Thermosynechococcus vestitus BP-1: one gene and its partner. The protein of the gene in region 1 interacts with the protein of each later gene in a pairwise test. Links are inferred from orthologs where the notes say so. Each region holds a gene or a part of one and is shown in the gene's direction. Other genes may lie near its edges.

Evidence for each region.
Region 2: the proteins of tsaE (region 1) and rlmB interact in binary tests that used the Escherichia coli proteins (3 or more experiments, as listed by UniProt). The link is inferred for Thermosynechococcus vestitus BP-1 from one-to-one orthologs.

Annotation. Positions count from the first base shown.
Region 1 is NC_004113.1:450,747-454,040, reverse strand. What follows is about bases 60-3,033. They hold tsaE (tRNA (adenosine(37)-N6)-threonylcarbamoyltransferase complex ATPase subunit type 1 TsaE), read left to right. Parts: upstream 60-1,304; coding sequence 1,305-1,763; downstream 1,764-3,033. Other genes in these bases: trmFO (FADH(2)-oxidizing methylenetetrahydrofolate--tRNA-(uracil(54)-C(5))-methyltransferase TrmFO), read right to left, coding at 1,666-3,033; bchM (magnesium protoporphyrin IX methyltransferase), read left to right, coding at 592-1,308; TLL_RS02320 (cell division protein FtsX), read left to right, coding at 60-583. In the rest of the region: more of TLL_RS02320, read left to right, coding at 1-59; more of trmFO, read right to left, coding at 3,034-3,039; TLL_RS02300 (cation:proton antiporter), read right to left, coding at 3,042-3,294. UniProt on the Escherichia coli protein: Required for the formation of a threonylcarbamoyl group on adenosine at position 37 (t(6)A37) in tRNAs that read codons beginning with adenine.
Region 2 is NC_004113.1:1,075,196-1,078,292, reverse strand. Bases 189-2,965 are described here. They hold rlmB (23S rRNA (guanosine(2251)-2'-O)-methyltransferase RlmB), read left to right. Parts: upstream 189-1,021; coding sequence 1,022-1,909; downstream 1,910-2,965. Other genes in these bases: TLL_RS05260 (4-hydroxy-3-methylbut-2-enyl diphosphate reductase), read right to left, coding at 1,906-2,965; TLL_RS05270 (hydrolase), read left to right, coding at 189-812. Also shown: more of TLL_RS05270, read left to right, coding at 1-188; more of TLL_RS05260, read right to left, coding at 2,966-3,097. UniProt on the Escherichia coli protein: Specifically methylates the ribose of guanosine 2251 in 23S rRNA.

The DNA of each region.
Region 1 (3,294 bases):
CCTCAAAAGTGAACAGGGCGGCTTAGATCTCTTTGATACCAATCCCCTCAGCGATGAAATCAAGATCCGCGCCCAAAGCCTCGAACAGGTGGCTCCCTTAGCTAACCAAATTGTCCAAAAAGAAGGTATTGAGTCCGTGCAGTACCTTGAGCGCGCTCTAACAGGCCTGCAAAGTGTGCAGCGAGTGGTGCGGGGCGTCACGTTCATTTTGGTGCTGCTACTGAGTTTAACGGTAGTTGCTCTGGTGAGTGCTATTTTGCGGTTGATTATCCTTGTGCGCCAGCCCGAAATTGAGATCATGACCCTCGTGGGTGCGACCCAAACTTGGATTTATACCCCCCTATTTATTCAAGCGGCCAGCCTAGGTGGTGGTGGCGGTGCCTTGGCGTGGCTGGCTGGCTGGGGAAGCAGTCAACAGCTTCAGCAGTGGTTAGCCCAACAGGCCAGCTTTCGCGCCCTTGCCAGCAATGTTTCCCTGGAATGGTCAGCGGGCTTGGGTGTGTTGCTGATCATCATTGGCGTTATCTTGGGGCTGGTGAGTACCCGATTGGCACTGCAAACCACAGCCCCTGTGCCACAATAATTGGGGCAATGACGATTGATCGGGAACGTATGACGCAATCTACGGCTGACGAAAAGGCAATTGTTCAAAACTACTTCAACACCACTGGGTTCGATCGCTGGCGACGTATCTATGGCACGGACCAGGTCAGCAAGGTGCAGGCGGATATCCGCAAGGGGCACCAACAAACCATTGATACCGTCCTGGCATGGCTCAAAGCTGATGCCTCCCTCAAAGGTAAACTCATTTGTGATGCTGGCTGCGGTGTCGGCAGTCTAAGTATTCCCCTTGCCCAGCTAGGGGCACGGGTCTATGCCAGCGACATTTCCGAAAAGATGGTGGCCGAAGCCCGCGATCGCGCCGCTGCTCAGTTGAATGGCCACCATGAACTCATCCTCAGTGTCAGTGATCTTGAAGCCCTGCGGGGACAATACCATATTGTCATCTGCCTCGATGTCCTCATCCACTATCCCGACAACCAAATGGCAGGGATGCTAGCCCACTTGAGTTCTTTGGCCATGGAGCGGCTGATCCTCAGCTTTGCCCCCAAAACCCCAAAATATACGCTGCTGAAGAAGATCGGTGAATTCTTCCCTGGCGCCAGCAAGGCCACCCGTGCCTATCTCCACAGTGAGGAATTTATTGTGGAGATTTTGGGGAACTTGGGTTGGCGGATTGAGCGCAATGCCATGACCAAAACTCGCTTTTACTTTTCGCGACTCCTAGAAGCAGTGCCAGCTAAATGAGGAACCTCAACCTGAGTTTGGCAGAACTGCAAGCCTTAGGGCGTCAGTGGGGGACATGGCTGCCGCCGGGGACAGTGCTCCTGTTGGCGGGAGAGCTTGGGGCAGGAAAAACCACGTTTGTGCAAGCCTTGGGGGAGGGATTGAACATTGAGGATGTCATTCAAAGCCCCACCTTCACGCTGATTCAGGAATACCCCGAAGGGCGTGTACCCCTCTATCACTTTGATCTCTATCGCCTGACGCCTGCTGAAGTGGCAGCCTTGGCACCGGAACGCTATTGGCTCGGCGAAGAAATGGATCCGGGGATTGTTGCCATTGAGTGGCCCGATCGCTTGCCAACCTTGCCGCCAGCTTATCTTAGGCTCCAGCTTCAACGGCAGCAGGATCGCACCCATCTAACGCTAGAGGCTGTAGGGGCAGCGACATCGCTGTTGCCCAGGTGCTTAAATCTTTGAGGGCGCGATCGCGATAGGCGGCATAGCGCAATGCCTTTTGACGCACTGGTTGTTCTAGGGGGGGCAAAATGCCAAAGTTGGGGGGCATGGGCTGGAAGGTTTTGCTCTCAGCCGTACTGATGTAGTGAAAGAGGGCACCAGCCATTGTTGTTGGGGGCAATACCAAGGGTGCAAGTCCCCGTGCCAAGCGAGCCGCGTTCGTTCCCGCTAACCAGCCCCCTGCTGCTGCCGCCGTATAACCTTCGGTACCGGTAATTTGACCCGCTGCCAAGAGGGTGGGGCGATCGCGAAACTGAAGACTGGCCTTCAACAACTTCGGTGCATTTAAGAAGGTATTGCGGTGCATCACCCCCATGCGCACAAACTCCGCCTGCTCTAAGCCGGGGATCATACGAAAGACCCGCTGCTGCTCCCCCCAGCGCAGATTGGTTTGAAAACCCACCAAGTTCCATAGTTGGCCATGGCGATCCTCCTGGCGCAGTTGTGCCACCGCATAGGGACGCTCCCCCGTACGTGGATCCCGCAAGCCCACAGGTTTCAAAGGGCCAAACCGCAGCGTATCCACCCCTCGCCGCGCCAATTCCTCTACGGGTAGGCAAGCCTCAAAAAATTGGGCATTCTCGCGCTCAAAGTCCTTTAGGGGCGCCTGTTTGGCTTCACAGAGCGCCTGCCAAAACCGCTGGTATTCTTCAGCACTGAAGGGACAGTTGAGATAAGCCGCTTCGCCGCGGTCATAGCGGGAAGCCAAAAAGGCCACCTCGCGGTTAATGGACTCTCCGACCACAATTGGGCTGGCGGCATCAAAAAAACTCAGGTAGTCCAGTCCGGTAAAGCATTGCAGATCGGCACTCAGGGCTTCACTGGTCAGGGGGCCGGTGGCTAAGACCACAATCCCGCTTTCTGGAAGGTGGGGCAGTTCTTCGCGCCGCACTGTCACAAGGGGATGATTTTCAAGGGTTTCAGTCAACTCACGACTAAAGTGGGCGCGATCCACCGCTAGGGCGCCTCCGGCAGGCACTTGATGGCGATCGGCAGTGGCAATAATCAACGACCCCAGGGCACGCAGTTCATGGTGTAATAGCCCCGTGGCGCGATCGCTCGCCTTAGCACCAAAGGAATTACTGCACACCAACTCTGCCAACTCCGCCGTATGGTGGGCTGGACTAGCCACTTGCGGCCGCATTTCATAGAGGACCACCGGCAGACCGGCACGGGCAATTTGCCAAGCCGCTTCTGTACCGGCTAAACCACCACCAATGACCGTAATCGGCTCCATTGCTATCCTTCTGGGGGAGACTCCACTGCAACATCCGAGGTTGGTAACGCCTCTGTGGCCCCTGGCTTAAAGACCAAACGCAACAGAGGTGGCGCAACGAACGTGGTCACAATCACCATCACGATAATGCCGGCATCTAAAGCCTTCGAGAGGACACCACTGACAGACCCGACAGCGGCAAAAATCAATCCCACTTCGCCGCGTGGCACCATGCCAATGCCGATCGCCCATCGGTTAATTCCCGGCTGACCAAAG
Region 2 (3,097 bases), 620 kb from region 1 along the record:
GGCCCGCCACCCTCTCTCCCCCAATTCTCACGGGAATTTTGCGCCAAGAGATGGGGTTCAGGGGTCTGATTGTCACCGATGCCCTTGTCATGGGGGCGATCGCCAACGCCTACGGTACCGCCGAAGCCGCCGTCAAAGCCGTAGAAGCCGGTGCCGATATTTTGCTTATACCCCCAGATCCCCCAGCAGCCATTGAAGCCGTGGTTGCTGCCGTTGAGTCAGGGCGGATTCCTTTTGCCCGCATTCAGGCTGCCGTAGCCCGCATCCAAGCCGCAAAGGATCGCCTTCAGCCCTTGGCATTGCAGTTGGACTATTTGCAAACCACACCAGCAGTTGAGGTAGCCACCACGATTGCCCAAGAGAGTCTTGAGCGTGCCGGCCCAGCCTTGCCAGCAGTGACCTCTGGGGTCAATTGTTTGATTGTGGATGATGCCCTGCAGGCGAGTTTTTTAAGCCACACCTCGCCAGCCCTCACCCTGCCTCCCACTTGGGGATTTAGCCAACGGCTGGTGATTGATCAGCAAACACCGCTAACAATGATTGCGGGCTTGCCCAAGGCACCGACTTTCGTGCAGGTGTTTAGTCGCGGCAATCCTTTCCGCGGCAAAGCGGGTTTAAGTGCGCCAGCGATCGCCACCCTCGAACGCCTCCACACCCAAAATCAACTGGCGGGTCTGGTGGTCTATGGCAGTCCCTACACCTACCGCGAGATGACCCAGTGGCTTCACCCCGACGTGCCCCGCGTCTTTAGCTATGGACACTCCAGCATCGCCCAAGGTCTGGCACTGGCGTACTTACTAAAGGTTTCTTGATCTTTTGTCCGGAAATCCATAGGGAACCCCTATAGTGCTTTCACATCCCTAGAGAGACCTCCCTAGGATTTGGCGCCATGGTGACGTTTCCTACTGCGGCTGGCTTGACGACTCTCTACACAGTTACCACAGACGTTCTATGATGGCGATCGCCCCCTTGCGATGTTCAGCGAACCCCCTGGGGAAGATCTGCTATTTAGTGACGCTTCATGACCGAGAAACCCCGTCCCCGCAAAAAAAATCGCCCGCCAGCAAAGCGCCCGCCGCGCCTCCAGCGACGCACGCCAGCTCAACCACTTCAGAAAGCACCCCCAACTGCCCCGGCGGCGGATGCCCCCGAACTCCTCTATGGTCGCCATGCGGTGCTCTCAGCCCTTGAAAGTGGCCGCCCCTGCAACCGTATTTGGGTGATTCCTTCGCTGCGCTACGATCCGCGTTTTCATCAGCGCTTGAATGAGGCCAAACAGCAGGGAGCAATTATTGATACCGTGACCCCGGAGCGCCTCGATCAACTCTGCCAGCGGGGACGACATCAGGGGATCGCCATTCAGGTGGCTGCCTACAATTATTGGTCCCTTGAAGATCTGTTGGCCAAGGCTGCAACCGTGAATCAACCGGTGCTATTGGCTGCCGATGGCATTACGGATCCCCAAAATCTTGGTGCGATGATCCGCACTGCAGAGGCCCTAGGGATGCAGGGGGTGATTATTCCCCAACGACGGGCAGTGGGCATTACCGCAACCGTGGCCAAAGCAGCCGCAGGCGCCTTGGAGTATTTGCCCGTGGCACGGGTGATCAACCTCAACCAAGCCCTTGAAACCCTGAAGGCAGCGGGGTATTGGATCTATGGCCTCTCGGAGCACGGCGCTGTGCCCCTACCGAAAATCACCTTCGATCGCCCCACCGTTTTTGTGGTTGGCAGTGAAGGGGAAGGGATTAGCCTGCAAACGCAAAAGCACTGCGATGAAATTGTCGCCATTCCCTTGGCAGGGCGCACCAATAGCCTCAATGCCTCAGTGGCGGTGGGGATTGCCCTCTACGAGATCAATTGTCAGCGATCGCCCGCGTGGGATCTAACCCAGGAACCCCGGGGCTAGGACACCGTTGCCACAGAGCGCAGGGCAAAAATTTTATTGAGAACCTCCTCAACCACCTTATCGGGGGTGGAGGCACCAGAGGTAATGCCAATCGTGATCGGGCGATCGGGCAGCCAGTTTTCAGCCACAGTGGGATTCTGATGCAGGGGCTTGTGCTCAATGCGATTCCCCGGTCCAATGCGATCGGCAGAATCAATGTGGTAGGAGGGAATCCCATGCTCAATGGCAATTTCCTGCAGGTGGGTGGTATTTGAGGAGTTGTAGCCACCTATTACGACCATTAGATCCAAGGGTTCCTTGACCAAGCTGAGCATTGCATCTTGGCGTTCTTGGGTGGCATCGCAAATCGTATTGAAGCTCATGAAGTGCTCATTGAGGCGATCGGGCCCGTATTTTTGGATCATCGTCCGCTCAAAGAGTTTGCCGATTTGCTCTGTTTCCCCCTTGAGCATCGTTGTTTGGTTGGCAATGCCGACCCGCACCAGATCGCGATCGGGGTCAAAGCCAGGGGAACAGGCCTTGGCAAACTTGGCCATAAATGCGGCGCGATCGCCCCCGTGGAGGATGTAATCGCAGACATAGCGGGCTTCCTCTAGGTTGAGCACAATCAAATAGGTGCCGGCAAAGGAACTGGTGGCAATGGTTTCCTCGTGGTTGTATTTACCGTGAATGATCGAGGTGAAACTCACCTTTTTGTGCTTCTCAACACTGTGCCACACCTTCGAGACCCATGGGCAGGTGGTATCCACAATCGTGCAGCCGCGCTCATTGAGCAATTGCATTTCTTGGACACTGGCCCCAAAGGCCGGTAAAATCACCACATCCCCTGGGCGCACCCCACTAAAGTCCTTTACCCCATTCACAACGGGGATAAATTCCACAGCCATTTGCCGGAGGCGCTCATTCACGGAGGGGTTATGGATAATTTCATTCGTGATCCAAATGCGCTCTGTCGGAAAGTGGGTGCGGGTTTCATAGGCCAGGGCAACCGCACGTTCAACGCCCCAACAAAACCCAAAGGCTTCCGCTAAGCGAATCGTCACATCCCCCTGCTGCCAGCGATAGCCATTGGCGCGGATCTGCTGAATCAGAGAACTTTGATACTCCCCTTGGAGCTGCTGGTTCACTTCCTCGCCGTGGCCAAAGCCTTTGCGGTGGTAGTTTTCTGAACTGTGTAGCGATCGCTTG